Regions from separate parts of the Brevibacillus halotolerans genome, predicted to be linked through region 1. Evidence: riboswitches for the same ligand, from Rfam matches in the RefSeq annotation. Region 1 holds a riboswitch; the other holds the start of a gene.
What was found. A riboswitch is a leader RNA that binds a small molecule or an ion and turns the genes downstream of it on or off. The one in region 1 is predicted to bind thiamine pyrophosphate.
Positions count from the first base shown of each region.

Region 2: linked by a shared signal. The riboswitch ahead of thiT (energy-coupled thiamine transporter ThiT) and the one ahead of O0550_RS06165 (thiamine phosphate synthase) in region 1 are both predicted to bind thiamine pyrophosphate.

Region 1 covers NZ_JAPTNK010000003.1:260,905-268,483, forward strand. Annotated here, with positions in the region: gene O0550_RS06140 (ABC transporter permease) at 1-279, opposite strand, end outside; gene tenA (thiaminase II) at 284-973, opposite strand; gene thiE (thiamine phosphate synthase) at 1,001-1,684, opposite strand; gene O0550_RS06155 (thiazole synthase) at 1,681-2,457, opposite strand; gene thiS (sulfur carrier protein ThiS) at 2,461-2,676, opposite strand; gene O0550_RS06165 (thiamine phosphate synthase) at 2,765-3,559, opposite strand; TPP riboswitch at 3,769-3,878, opposite strand; gene O0550_RS06170 (hypothetical protein) at 3,995-4,351, opposite strand; gene O0550_RS06175 (GNAT family N-acetyltransferase) at 4,891-5,484, shown strand; gene O0550_RS06180 (UbiD family decarboxylase) at 5,625-7,388, shown strand; gene nadE (NAD(+) synthase) at 7,549-7,579, shown strand, end outside.
Region 2 covers NZ_JAPTNK010000001.1:513,432-521,010, reverse strand. Annotated here, with positions in the region: gene O0550_RS02260 (hypothetical protein) at 1-295, shown strand, start outside; gene O0550_RS02255 (bifunctional transcriptional activator/DNA repair enzyme AdaA) at 477-1,049, opposite strand; gene thiT (energy-coupled thiamine transporter ThiT) at 1,310-1,876, opposite strand; TPP riboswitch at 2,105-2,216, opposite strand; gene O0550_RS02245 (helix-turn-helix domain-containing protein) at 2,581-2,802, shown strand; gene bglH (aryl-phospho-beta-d-glucosidase) at 3,173-4,588, opposite strand; gene O0550_RS02235 (beta-glucoside-specific PTS transporter subunit IIABC) at 4,672-6,558, opposite strand; gene licT (BglG family transcription antiterminator LicT) at 6,905-7,579, opposite strand, start outside.

The sequences.
Region 1 (7,579 bases):
CATGCATATGGCAATTCCTGTCCCTACGATTATAGAGATCACTAGTCCTAGCAGCGCTTCCTGTAATGTAATCCACAGATGTGTCGTAAATAACTGATAGCGTAGCTCCCAGAGCGCAACTGCAATAAGAGAAGGCGCTGGCAAAATGAATGCAGGTAGCTCAAGCAAGCGACAACTTGCTTCCCATAACAGGAGGAAAGTACCTACGGAAGCGAGAACCCATCCGATATGCCGATCTTTTTCCAGACCTCCTGCGTGAATTTTTGCCTCCCTTTCCATTACATTACGGCCATGTCTGTTCTAGATAAGCCATATCCCAAAATAAATACTCCATTTTGCAAGCAGCGATAAAATGCTGTTTCATCCGAGCAAGCTCCTGTTTGTTACTGTCACGGGCAATTTCATTAAGTACACCTTTCAGCCAGTCCGTGGAGTTGGCAAATTCATCAGAACTATACATCCGCACCCACTCGCCATACTGCGGATGATCGATTACCCCCGTTTTTTGTGCTAATCTTTTCCCAATTTCCTGATAGCTCCACATGCATGGAAGCAAAGCACTCAGTCCTTCTCCTAAGCTACCTTGGTGAGCGATCTGTAGCATATAGCTTGTATAGGCAAGCATGACGAATGATGGTTCGGCCGTTTCTAATTCACTTTGGGAAATGCCTAGTCGTTGAGCGTATCCCCGATGCAGGGACATCTCCTCTTGTAGTGTTGATGTCATGATTTGGGCAAATCGACCGCTCCAGTCTAAACGCGCTGTCTTAACGCTCGCAATCGCAAATAGTTTTGCATATTCCCGTAAAAAGAGATAATCCTGTTTCATGTAATGGATAAATGCAGAGATCGGTAAATTCCCATTAGCAATGCCAGTAATGAAAGGATGGAGATGCGTCTTTTCCCAAATCGGCTTTGCTTCTGCGTATAAAAGCTCTGTAAAAGAAGCGATTTCTATTTCTCGCGTATTCATCGGCGTACAGCCTCCTTTTATGCAAACTCATGTATAACTATGATTTTTATGAACATGGCAAATAAAATCCTGAACGGCTTTTTTGATATCAGGTGCTTGTGTAATAGCTGAAATGACCGCGATAGCATCGGCTCCATTTTTTCGCAAGCAACTTACATGTTCTGGCTTAATTCCACCTATAGCCACAATGGGGTACCCTCCTACAAATTTGCGAATAGCGGAAAGTCCATTGGGACCGATTGGCTCCCCAGCATCCGTTTTACTTTTCGATGTATACATAGGCCCTACCCCTAAATAATCAGCTCCATATGTAAGAGCGATTCGAGCTTCCTCTATATTGCCGGCTGATATTCCAATGATCATCTCAGGAGGAACTAATTGTTTAACCTGGGCAAACGGCATATCCTCATGTCCTACATGCACCCCGTCAGCCTGAACCTTGCAAGCCAAGCTCACATCATCATTAATCAGAAAAATGGCATCGTATGTATGACATAGCTTTTTCATACGGATCGCAATTTGCTCTCTTTGAATCACATCGCTGATGGAGCCAGCTCCTTTTTCTCGCCACTGAACGCATCCGACTCCCGCTTGAAGTGCCTCTGTCAAGATACGAAACATGTTTTCAACGGAGTTCCCGCAATCTTGACTACCTATTACTAAATAGATACTCCACTTTTGAGATAAAAGAGCGAGACGAGCCAGCTTCATGTCAGCATTCCTTCTATCGGACTACTAGCGGAAGCATAGCGTTTTCGAGGAATTCGTCCTGCTAAAAAGCCTTTTCGTCCAGCCTGAATCGCTAGCTTCATTGCTTCTGCCATTCGTATAGGGTCGTTTGCTAACGCAACTGCTGTATTTAATAATACGCCGTCTGCACCTAGCTCCATCGCTTGCGTCGCATCTGAGGGTGAACCAATTCCAGCATCTACAATGACGGGAACTGTCGCCTCTTCGATCATGATGCTAAGGTTCAGAGGATTAAGAATACCTTGACCAGAGCCAATTGGAGAGGCACCGGGCATTACAGCATGAACGCCTACTTCTTGTAGCTTTCGCGCGAGAATGGGATCGTCATTGGTGTAGGTTAAAACAGTGAAGCCTTCTTCCACCAATAAAGCAGATGCTCGCAGGGTTTCTATTGGATCGGGCAATAACGTTTTTTGATCTGCAATTACTTCTACTTTAATCATGTCGCATAATCCGCTCGCTTTTGCTAAACGTGCAATACGTACAGCCTCCTTTGCGGTGGTTGCTCCTGCTGTATTGGGGAGCAGTGTATACGCTGATAGGTCAAGCGATTCTAAAAAGGTAGGCTCGTTTCCTTTTTCCAAATTTAAACGGCGTACCGCAAATGTGATAATTTGCGCTTCAGAGATCGTTACTGCTGCTCGCTGGATTTCCAAATCACGAAATTTCCCGGTACCAATTAAAAAACGTGAGCTAAATTCATGCTCTCCAATTCGTAAAGTCGTATCCGTCATCGATTATCCTCCTCCAACAAAATGAACTATTTCTATGCGATCCCCATCCATTATGACTGTATGGGCATAGCTGGAACGATCAAGGATGATTTGATTGTGCTCAACAACCACTATTCTTTGCTCCAATCCATAATGAACAAGCAATTGCTCTACAGTCGTATCTTTTTCTACACTTGTTGCTTTCCCATTAACCTGAATCTGTACTGTGCTAGCGTGCAAAAACGGTCACCTCGTTTCTTGCGTGATTGTTTTTACGCCTATCTTTTCCAGCGTTTGGCGTAGCCTAAGCAAAAATCGAATAGAGTAGTTACTGGATAGCATTTTCTGCTGTTTTATCAAGCTGATCACGGTACTCTTTCATCCTTTCTTGCGGTTGTGCTGACTGCATGATCCCCGACATCACAGCAATACCCTCCGCTCCAGCCGCTATCACGTCCTTAACGCGATGCGGAGTTATGCCGCCTATCGCAAGTAGTGAGATACTAGGAGCTAACAGTTTCCGCATTCGCGTTACAAAGGGAAGACCACGCGGTTCTAGGCCGGGCTTACATTCCGTCACAAAGACATGCCCCGCTATCACAAAGGTTGGAGGACGGCTTGGTACGATATCATGTTCTGTCAATGAATCGTACTGGTCAGAGAGTTGTAACGATTGTACCGACAAGCATTCCTGATCGTTATGAACCGAACAACCCAGCAATTGGTGGGGGGCCAGCATACGACCTGCCAAGCTGGCATGCAAACTTTGCTGTCCAAGCTGTACACCGCCGCAATGATAAGCCATTGCTACATCCACACGGTCATTTACGATGATTCGATCCCTTGGAAAAACATCCGACAAGAGCCTGATCCATTCAGCTAATTCCCTTGCTGTCCGCTGCTTTTCCCGAATGTGTAGATAATCTACTCCTGCTTGGTCTGCCTTTTCAATAATGGGCAACACTTCTCTGAGAGTTTGACGCCCTGTGGTAATGAGATGAAGGGAGCGTGCTCGCAAAAATTCAACTCCTTTCGCAAAAACATTCGCATATGCCTTTTCTTGTTGTTTGAAACGAACCTCTATAGCTGACCGATCTAGTTGGGACCATTCATGGCCTGACATCAAAAAAGCCTCCGCTGTCTTTTCGGATAGTACCGAAATAGATAGCGGAGGCTAAGCTGAACTAGCTGTTCGTAAGCTGATAATCTTTAGTAGCTTACTGCTTTTTTGATCCATACTGTAAACGGCTACAGGTTGTTTTTTATAAAAAGAAAAACCACCCGTAGCGGATGGTTTCGTATGCATCTGAAAGAACAAAGTTATCTTCACTCTGTTCTCGGTTGCCCTCTTCCTCCGCCGGTATTAACCAGATCAGGTTCAACGGTCAGTAACGCATCGTGTTACAATCTCAGCCGACAGCTCGGCCCCCGCTCGGTACAAAGTTATAAAGTTTTGAATTCGCTTTTACAGTACCACGTCACTACTTATTTGTAAACAGATAGATTTTCTTTAGAAAAATTCTCGTTCATTGTTCACACCAGATCATTCTACCTCGTATCAGTGTGTAATCATTCCCTTATTCATTGCCTGCATACACTCTTCTAACCATCCCAGAGCCTTGGCCTGCTCCGGTACTTCTCTTACTTCCCGATATGCTTGTTCTACCAGCTTTTTTACTAAAAATAAACTGGAGAAATCTAACGCCATCACCACTTGTTTAGGCGGCTGCGTCTGTTCTTTTAAAGCCTCAACGCCATCTAATAAAATCGCCGCTGTCTTCTCAGCCACCTCATTTAGTTGCTCATGCTGTCTTAATTCATCGTAAAAACTATCATACAAACGGCACAAGATTAAAAATGCTTGTGTGCTAAGAACTACTTCGTTTGCATGTAGGTGCATCATTGAGTCTTCCACAAGTATGCCTCCGTCTCTTCCCATCTATCTGCCGTAGATTTATTTTTATTATAGCATGAATGTTTCCTCTAGGTGGCATTTTGCCCAGTTCTAGCCTTGCCATACTGTACATTGAATACAAATCAAAATAATCGTTCTATTACAAAAATAACATTTTCATGTATACAATCAAAATCCCCTTCTCTTTCTCTAGAAAGGGGACCTTGATGTTTTACACACATTTATGCTTTATGCGTATTTCCATTATCGCGAATGTTACTGTTTTGGTCATTGGTATCTAGCGTTTTCCCTCTGTTTTTCGCCTTATTTTTAGATTTGTTGTTCTTGCTGGACATGGTTTGACTCACCTCCCGATTGTTCGGCTTAGTTTCCCCGATGTGAGTGAAAGTTACACATGGAGGTGGATTTCTCTCCTCTAAATCATCCAGCTATCAACGTACAGCACTCCTAAAAAATGAGTTGCTTCTCTGCTGAATACCTTTTAATCTGATGATAGCAAAAAGGATTCAGAACTTTCACATAGATAGGTGGCCAATTACATGCTTGTTATTACTCCCATTCCACTACAAGGAACTTTTGTGGTACTCGAACCGCTACAGCCAGAACACGAAGCAGAGCTTCAGCAGGTCGGAAGCTTTCCCGAAATTTGGACCTTTTTACCGAAGGCAATGGTTACAAATGAGGACTGGAAAGCCTATTTTAAAAAAGCATACGATGCAAAGGATGCAGGAGTAGAATTTCCTTTTATCATTAGGGAACGTTCCTCCCAACGCATTATTGGTACTACGCGTTTTATGAATATTTCAAGTAAGGATGATCACTTAGAAATTGGTTCAACCTGGCTTACTCCACGCGTATGGAAATCAGGCGTGAATACGGAATGTAAATATTTGTTGCTAAGCCATTGCTTTGAACATCTCGGATGCGTTCGCGTTCAAATTAAAACCGATTCTCGCAACGAAAACTCACAACGAGCTATTCGGCGAATCGGGGCTACCTATGAGGGCACGCTCCGCAAGCATATGCGTCTGGCCAATGGTTATGTCCGTGATACTGCTATGTTTTCGATCATTGATTCAGAATGGCCTCAGGTAAAAGAGAAGCTGGCCCTTATGATGCAACGTTACTCATAGAAAAGTAAACCCTTCTTTGAAAAAAACCTCCCCATTTCGCTCATTTTATACAATCTTAGGCTAGATCAATGCAACCAGTTCGTGTACAGTTAAGAATAGAGATCAACAAGCGATGATAGATTATGAGGTGACCTCTTTTCATGCATACAAATTTACGAACTTTTATCCAACAGCTTCGCGATGAAGGACAATTATTGCAGATTGATACTCCTGTCGATCCCTATTTGGAATTGGCAGAAATTCATCGTCGAGTCATTGATGAACAAGGGCCAGCCCTTCTTTTTACAAATGTTAAAGGGAAAAGCTTCCCTATTGTAACCAATCTATTTGGAACCCGTGAACGGGTCGATATGGCATTCGGACCAAAGCCAGAAAAGATCATTCAGCAATTAGTAAGTAACATGGACAAGCTGATGCCCCCGAAGCTCTCTGCCCTTTGGGGATTACGTGATCCTTTATTAAGTGTCATGAAAACAGGTACGAAAAACGTATCGTTAAAAAATGCTCCTGTCGCTCAGGTACATACAACTGATGTCAATTTACATGAACTACCGGCTATTACTAGCTGGCATGAAGACGGGGGACCGTTTGTTACATTGCCACTTATCTACACAGAGCATCCCGTCAGTAAAGAACACAATCTGGGGATGTATCGTATTCAGCTATATGATGAAAATACTACGGGTATTCATTGGCAGATTCATAAAGGTGGTGGGTTCCACTATTATGAGGCAGAAAAACGTAACCGTGCTTTGCCGATAACCCTGACAGTTGGCGGACCACCTGCTTTGATTGTCTCTGCTATTGCTCCATTACCGGAGATGGTTCCGGAACTTATTTTCTCCTCTCTCTTAATGGGAGAAAAGCTAGGAATGACCGATGTAGATAATCATCCACATAAAATTATTTCGGAAGCAGAATTCGTGTTTGGCGGTATTGTCCCTCCGCATGTTCGCCGACCAGAGGGACCGTTTGGCGACCATTTTGGCTATTATTCCTTAGCTCACGACTTCCCTGTCTTCCATGTGCAGCAAATGTGGCGCAGGGAAGATGCCATCTATCCAGCTACGGTGGTTGGTAAGCCGCGCCAGGAGGATTTCTTTATTGGTGAATACCTGCAAAGTCTGCTGTCACCGCTTTTCCCTGTGGTCATGCCTGGAGTGAAGGCTCTTTGGACGTATGGGGAAACCGGCTTCCATGCATTAGCAGGAGCAATCGTACGCGAAAGCTACTATAAAGAAGCAATGGCCCATGCCTTTAGAATTCTAGGGGAAGGTCAGCTTACATTAACTAAGTTTTTGATGGTAACGGATGTGCATTGTGACCTATCGCAGTTCAGTAAGTTTTTAGAGATCGTGTTAGCTCGTTTCCAACCGGAACGTGATCTACTGATTGTCAACGATACCTCCAACGATACACTTGATTATACAGGACGCAAATTTAATCATGGTAGCAAAGGGGTAATGCTCGGCATTGGCGATCCTGTTCGTGACCTGCTACACACTTATAACGGGCCGGACATCCCGCGTTTTCCTCATGTAGAGGTTTTTTGCCCAGGCTGTCTCGTAATTTCAGGACCAAAATTTGAAGATGCCCCGCAAATAGGAGAAGATTTGATCGCTTATGCCAATGAACATGTCGCGGACTGGCCTATGATTTGTATCGTTGATGACGCTGCAATCTCTCGCAAGGAAAGCAGCTTCCTCTGGACAGTCTTTACGCGCTTTGATCCAGCAAACGATCTATATGCCAAATCAACTATCGTACGCAATAAAATCCGTTATGAGGGGCCATTAATCGTAGATGCTCGTATGAAGCCGTTCTATCCAGCAGAAGTCGAAACCCGTCCAGACATTGACAAACTGGTCAGCAGACGTTGGAAGGAATACTTTCCTCATCTGTAAGTAATAGTCCTTGTGTGCCGCTTCTAGATCGGCGTACAGGAAATAGACAACCTCCTACCTCAGATGAAAGAGGAAGGAGGTTTTTCTATTGCCAGATTTACTTTGCAAGGAAAATCCATATAATATAAAAGAAGATAGTCGGAGCAATGGAGGGATAAGCATGCGACAAAAACAAATTCAAGCGGAACTGG
Region 2 (7,579 bases), on a different contig from region 1:
TGTCGACAAATCTGATTTCTGGACACTCGTTTCCTTTGCAGTCGTCTCCTTTTTCATGTTAATGCTGTACGAACTAATTCTTGAACCAGTCCTTTTATACATAATGCAAAGACTACATATCTCAAGAAATTGGAAATTGATACCTGAAATTTTAGCAACGACCTTCATTTTTTATCTCGTGAATACCACATGGATTTCTGGTGTCTTGTTAACACCATTAACTCCCTTATTTGTTGGCATATTAGCTGTAACAGTCGATTATGTTTTAGAGCGCATCATGGGTGAGAGAAGGTAAAAATGTAGACACGACAAAAAGCACCTCTTAGTTTGCGAATCTCGCAACATGACAGGAGGTGCTTTTTATCTGTCTTTTCCTCGTACAAAAAGGCGTTTCTGCAAGCATACAGAAACGCTTTCAACTCTGTTCTTCCATTCTTTTTTTATATGTATGTTCTCCCGTTATACAGCAGATGCACTTAGCGTGTCGTCCCTGTTTTTCCCTGTTTCTTCTGCTGTAAGCGGTATTGAGTAGGTGTACAACCTGTTTCTTTCTGAAAAACAGCGGCAAAATAGGCACTATTACGAAAACCTACTCTGCTTGCAATCATGGAAACATTTCGATCTGTTTCTAGTAGTTGCTTCTTCGCTTCATCTATTCGGATGCGCGTTAAATATTTCCCTGGCGTTATCTTCATACAACGAGAAAAACAACGCTGCAAATAAAAAGGACTCACATAGAGACGTGACGCCATTTCACGCAGAGTTACGGGTTGGTTATAGCAATCGTGAATCATCTCTAGCAAACGGGTCGCCGCATCTTCTTCCGCTGATTTCCAGGTTGGTTCAGATGGTCTACAACGCTTGCAAGGACGAAAACCTGCAGCAATGGCATCGGACGCCGCATAATAAATCTTCACATGCTCTCTTTTGGGTGTCCTTGATTTGCATGACGGCTTGCAAAAAATACCCGTCGTGCTAAGGCCATAAAAGAATAGTTGATCATAATTTGGATCGCATTCTACTATCGCCTTCCAGAACTCCTCTTTCATCCACGATCCCTCCTAGCCTTCAATCCTCAGTATAACGTAATGTTTTTACTTCTAGTAAGCAACTGGGAATGAAAGAGCAAAATTTCGATAGTTTTTTCTTAATTTCACAATTATGTAACTTTTTCCATAATAAAAAACCGTGCCTTTTCACGTTCTTACGAATATTTTTTTGTAACAAACCGCTTTTATTTTCACTAATATTAAAAAAAGCCAAGAGAGGAAGTAGCTCCCTTCTCTTCGCTTTTTTATAAACTACTTTATTATGTACGTCGATAAGCGCCCGCATTCTGCTGAAACAATTGAGGTGCCCCATTTGCTAGTAATGTAACGACCAAAGCCGTAATCACATACTCAGGTATCAGATAAGTTGCATTATAGCTGAAGGAATAAAGTGTTGCAGGTGTTCCTTCCGGGGCATAGCTCCCAAACCAAACAGCTCCTGAAGTCGTGCGAATAGCCAAGCATAACGCAATTCCCACTAGCAATCCTCCCCAGATGGAGGCAATTTTTGTTGCTTTGCTTTGTGTCTTACTAGCGTACAGGAACGCACCAAAGCCTAGCACGGCATAGGATAGAGGATAATCTAACACCATTTGAATCGGATGGACCATCTCGCCACCAAAAAAGAATTTAACCATGCCTACTAGCCCGCCTGTGATTACGCCTGCTACCCAACCACGGCGAAACGCCAAGAGAGCTATCGGTACCATTACCAGCGATACGCTTCCCCCTTGAGGCATGGCAAACAGCTTTACCTTACTTAAAATAACAGCTATTGCTGCCATGATAGCTATTTCCATCATGATAACCAGTCGTGTTCGTGACATTTCAATTCCTCCTCATTCTGATGCAGTATGTATGTAAGCAGCAGAAATAGAAAGGGTCCAACTCAAGTTTATATAGACTATAAATACAAATTAGAGCAAATTGTATCAGCCAGTTGAATATAAAGAGCGTTTTTCATGTTTTACACACAAAAAAAAACCACCCTAGACGGATGGTTCTCAACTCGGCGATACAACCCTATCTCGACGATAGAGCTACAGCTTTCGCACTTGAAGTCAGCTACCTCTCCCTCCGCTGGCATTACCCAGTTCAGGTTCTACGGTCAGTAACGCATTCTGTTACAATCTCAGCCGCATTTGCCCGGCCCCCGTTTAGTACATGCTTATTTCATTTTCAATGTTACAAATTCAAATAATACCATAACATATTACTACTATTTTGCAAAGTACTTCTTTGAAGCGTCATTTGCTTCATTATAATTGTTTTTTCAATGGTACGTTCTATGACTTTGCATCTAACAAAAGCGAAAAATCAGTTGAAACAGGCTAGATCTTTTACAAGATATAGGGAAAAAGCAGAAATTGAGTGGGCCGAGGTACCCCCCACTTATCCTATGAATAGTATGTAAGGCAAAAGCCTAAAAAGCCTGCTACTTCGGCACCAACACACTCCCCCTGACATAGGATAAGGTGACTGTATCCCTCAACCTTGTTCCTGTAGAGCCCACAAGGAGGGGTGGCACGTTTTGAAGAGTAGCGACCAAAGTAAACCGTTATTAACTAATCGCGAAAGAGAAGTGTTTGAACTCCTGGTCCAAGACAAGACCACAAAAGAGATAGCAGGACAGCTCTTCATTAGCGAAAAAACAGTCAGAAATCACATTAGTAACGTCATGCAGAAATTGGGCGTGAAAGGGCGGTCACAAGCCGTAGTAGAATTGGTAAGGCTTGGCGAATTAAAAATTTGACCGCTCAGGTGAACTGTCTCCCTTTTCTTCAAATCCTTGAAGAGAAGGGGGGATTTTTTCATTCTTTAGACATAAGGTGTTCGATTATAAGCCTCTTCATATCGCTTCTTCATGGCATTTACAATTAGAGTAAAACCTAGAACCGCAAGCATAAAAGCGGTTAGTGGCGCAAAGAAAATCCACTGCTTTGTTTGTAGAAAAGAGCGTGATTGTCCGATTAATCCAGCCCATTCATAGAGGATGTAAAGAGCGTACTATATCATGCTTGAAAACTTCCAGACCACTCTTTATATTTTATTTTTATTTATGACTTTTCTATCAAAATAAGAAAAGGCGCAAAGGTTATAAAAAACCTAGCGCCTCTAGCATTTTAATCTAATACTTCTCCATTACTAGCAATGACATTTTTATACCAGTAGAAGCTTTTCTTTTTCAATCTTCGCAGAGTTCCTTTTCCTTCATTATCCTTATCTACATAAATGAATCCGTAACGCTTCTTCATCTCTGCAGTGGAGGCACTAACTAAATCAATTGGTCCCCATGTTGTGTAACCAATCAGGTCAACACCATCTGCAATCGCTTCTTTCATTTCCGCAATGTGGTCCTTTAAGTATGCAATGCGGTAATCATCTACAATGACATCCCCGTCTTCTACAACATCAACTGCCCCTAATCCATTTTCCACAATAAACAGTGGCACCTGATAACGATCGTACAAAATATTAAGGGCAATACGCAAACCTTTCGGGTCGATTTCCCATCCCCAATCTGTTGCTTTCAAATACGGGTTTTTTACTCCACCCATGATGAGATTGCCATTTGTCTCTCCAGCTTTTTCAGGGGTTACTGTTGCCGTTCTACTTACATAGTAGCTAAAGCCTAGATAGTCTACTTTATACGTGCTCAATAGCTCTTCGTCGCCTTCCTCTATGACGATTTGAATATCATTTTCAGCAAAATAGCGCTTCGTATAGGATGGATAGTAGCCTCTCACTTGAATATCGGTAAAGAATAAGGTCTCCCGATCCGTAGTAAATGCTTTCCATACATCTTCTGGATGACTTGTTAGTGGGTAGGTTGGCAAATAAGCCAGCATGCAACCAATCTGAGCATCAGGAATGATCTCATGGCATGCTTTTACAGCCAAAGCGCTTGCCACGAACTGATGATGAGCCGCTTGATACATCGCGTTCTTCTCGTTCTCACCTTCTGTTAATACAAGTCCACCACCCGTAAATGGCGCATGTAGCACAACGTTAATCTCATTGAACGTCATCCAGTATTTCACTTTATCCTTGTAGCGTTTAAAGAGTGTTTTGGCAAAACGCTCATAGAATTCAACTAACTTCCGATTTCTCCACCCTCCATACTGCTTCACCAGATAAAGCGGCATCTCATAATGTGAGATCGTTACTACCGGCTCAATACCGTATTTTTTAATTTCATCAAACAATTGATCATAGAATTTCAAACCTTCTTCGTTTGGCTCAAGCTCGTCACCATTCGGAAAAATTCTTGTCCAAGCTATCGAGGTGCGGAAGCATGTAAAGCCCATTTCTGCAAACAAGGCAATATCTTCTTTATAGCGATGATAAAAATCAATCGCTTCATGATAAGGGTAGTAGCCTTCCATTGATTCATCATGCGGATACATAATGCCTCTTGGTGACACATCTGCTGTTGAAAGACCTTTGCCACCCTCTTGATAAGCGCCCTCTAGCTGATTAGCTGCGACCGCTCCTCCCCATAGAAAGCCTTCTGGAAATTTCTTCACGATTTTCGTCATAACTTATTTCCTCCTTATAAGTAGAATTGCATCTATGCAAAATTTCGATATAAACAAGGTGATGGATCAACAATTCAGATTCCTTAGACTCGCAGGGTAAGCAAAAGCTCTTTTTCTTTTACTTCAGCTAGACTCGAAGGTTCGATCTCTGGATATTGGTCTGTATTCGTGATGATCACAGGTGTTATCGTTTCAAAGCCTGCCTGTCTAATCTCCTGTAGATCGAATTCAATGAGCAGTTCCCCTACCTTGACCTGCTGACCTGTCTCTACATGGGCGGTAAAGTGTTTGCCCCCCAATTTAACGGTATCTATTCCAATATGAATCAATACCTCTGCTCCAGCATCACTGATTAACCCTATAGCATGCTTCGTATTAAAAATGGAGACGACAGTTCCATTCACTGGCGAAACAACACGTCCCTCTGCGGGTTCAATCGCTAATCCTTTTCCCATAATCTCTCTAGAAAAGGTGGGGTCACTGACCGCTTGTAGAGGATGAACAGCACCAGCTATTGGGCTGCAAATCTGTTCATTTTGAACAAGCGTATTATCTGTTGTTCCTTCTTTTTCTAATCCGATGAATTCTGCTGTTTCTTTCGACTCTTCCTGATCTTCATTGGCTGGTATATCAATAAAGCCTAGAATATATGTCATGACTGCTCCAACAATAAAAGCAATGATAAGACCAATAATCGCATACCAGAACGTCTCCCCAACGAGGATCGGCAACCCAGGCAATCCTGCATTTCCGCCTACAATATAAGCTTTTGTTTTAAATAAGCTGATAAAGGCTCCACTGACTGCTCCACCGATTAACGCCGCGATGAACGGTTTCTTCAATCTCATATTGACCCCATACATCGCTGGCTCCGTAATACCCATGGTTGCTGTGATACTTGTAGACATGGCAATTGATTTAAATTCCTTGTTCCGTGATTTTAAGAATACGCCAAAGGCTGCGCCTGCTTGAGCTAGGTTAGCGACGAACATAATCGGAAGAATGTAATCGTAGCCAAGCTGAGCTACGGAACCAATCATAATTGGTATCAGCGCATAGTGCATGCCGGTAATGATAATAAGAGACATTGTTCCGCCAAGCAGCACTCCCGCAAACAATCCTGCATGATCAAACAACGCGATAATGCCTGATGCAAGTCCATTTCCAATAATCGTTCCAATTGGTCCAATGGCAATAAGCATGAGTGGTACTACAATAAGCAAGGTAAGCATGGGTACTAAAATCAGCTTCATTGATTTATGAATTAGGTTATCTACGAATTTTTCCACATAAGATGCCAGCCAGATCGTAATGACGATTGGGATAACCGATGAAGCATAGGTAACGGCTGTTACCGGTATCCCCATAAAGCTCGTACTTTGCCCTGTACCTAACAGGGCTGTCAATTGCGGATGGAGAACGGCGGCTGCGACAGAAACAGCAATAAAAGGATTATTTCCAAATTTATTTGCCGCACTAAAAGCCAAGATAAGCGGTAGAAAGTAGAAAGCACCGTCTCCGATCGCATTTAGTATCTGATAGGTACTGTCATCGGGCGACATCCAGCCAAACGTTGCCGCTAAAGACAAGAGACCTTTAATCATCCCTGCCCCAGCTATCGCTGGAAGAATCGGTGTAAACACCCCTGCAATGACATCAAAAATCGCACTTATCGGATTTTGCTTCTTTTGCATCCCCTTCTCTTTTCCTTGTATGCTTGCAGCTATATCGCTACTCTTCATTATCTCTTTATAAACCTGCGCAACATCGTTTCCAATGATGACCTGAAACTGACCTCCACTTTTCATGGTACCCATGACACCCTTTGTCTTCTCCAGACTCTCTTTATCAGCAAGCTGATCGTCATGCAAGTTAAAGCGTAATCTGGTCATACAATGGGTAACGTGTGCAATATTTTCTTTTCCTCCAACAAGCGCTACTATTTCCTTTGCTACTTTTTCTTTATCCATAGAAAAACACATCCTTTTCCTAACATGACTGAGATAAAAGCAATGCACTTGTTCAAATGGGCCCAATTGATCAAAAGTTTCGCATCATCTCATAAAAAAAACCCAAACATCTACCCACGTATCGACAAACATGTCTGTACATGAATAAACATTTAGGTTTTGCCTGCTTACCAGTAACAATCCTAGTAGTATGAAATTAAAAAAAACCTAAATCGCTGTCCATATAAATAGACAACCATTTAGGTTTTGCCTGCTTAACCAGTAACAATCCTAATCAATAAGAACTTGTCTTATTAAGTTACTTATAAAATATCATGTCCTCTTGATAATGTCAACGCTTTCATTTTTACTTTTTATTTACCACTCTATGGATGTGAATCGTTAGATAAAGCACTTCTTCATTTGTTAACTCATGCTTATATTCCTTTTGAATGTATCGCTTGATTTTCTTCGTACACTCATAAGCTTCCTTATATTTGCTTTTGACCATCTCGTATAAGAAATCGTCGCTGCTCTCCATATGGGTTTCCTTGCACAAACGTTGAGCGAAAAATTTTAGATGGGTAATAAACCGGTAATAATGCAAGGATTCCTCGTCCACTTCAATATTGAAATGATATTTAACGATATTTAAAATCTCTTGCATTACCTTCGTTATTGTAACAATCGTTGGCATTTCTTCGTTTAATTCGGCATTTACAATGTGTAAAGCAATAAAACCAGCCTCATCTTCTGGTAATGTAATTCCTAATTTCTGATTGATCTGTTTGATTGCCTTTTGTCCAACAGAAAATTCATCTTGATACAATCTTTTGATCTCCCAAAGCAAGGCATTTTTAATATCTAATCCGTCCTTGTTACGCTGAATGGCAAAATAAATATGATCCGTAAGGGAGACGTAAATGCTTTCATTTAGCTTTTTGCCCAAGCTCATTTTGGCATAGTTAATGATATTCTCAGAGATTTCCATATACTCCATCGGAATTTCATAAAGCAGTGTTTTAAACTTCTCGGAGATATC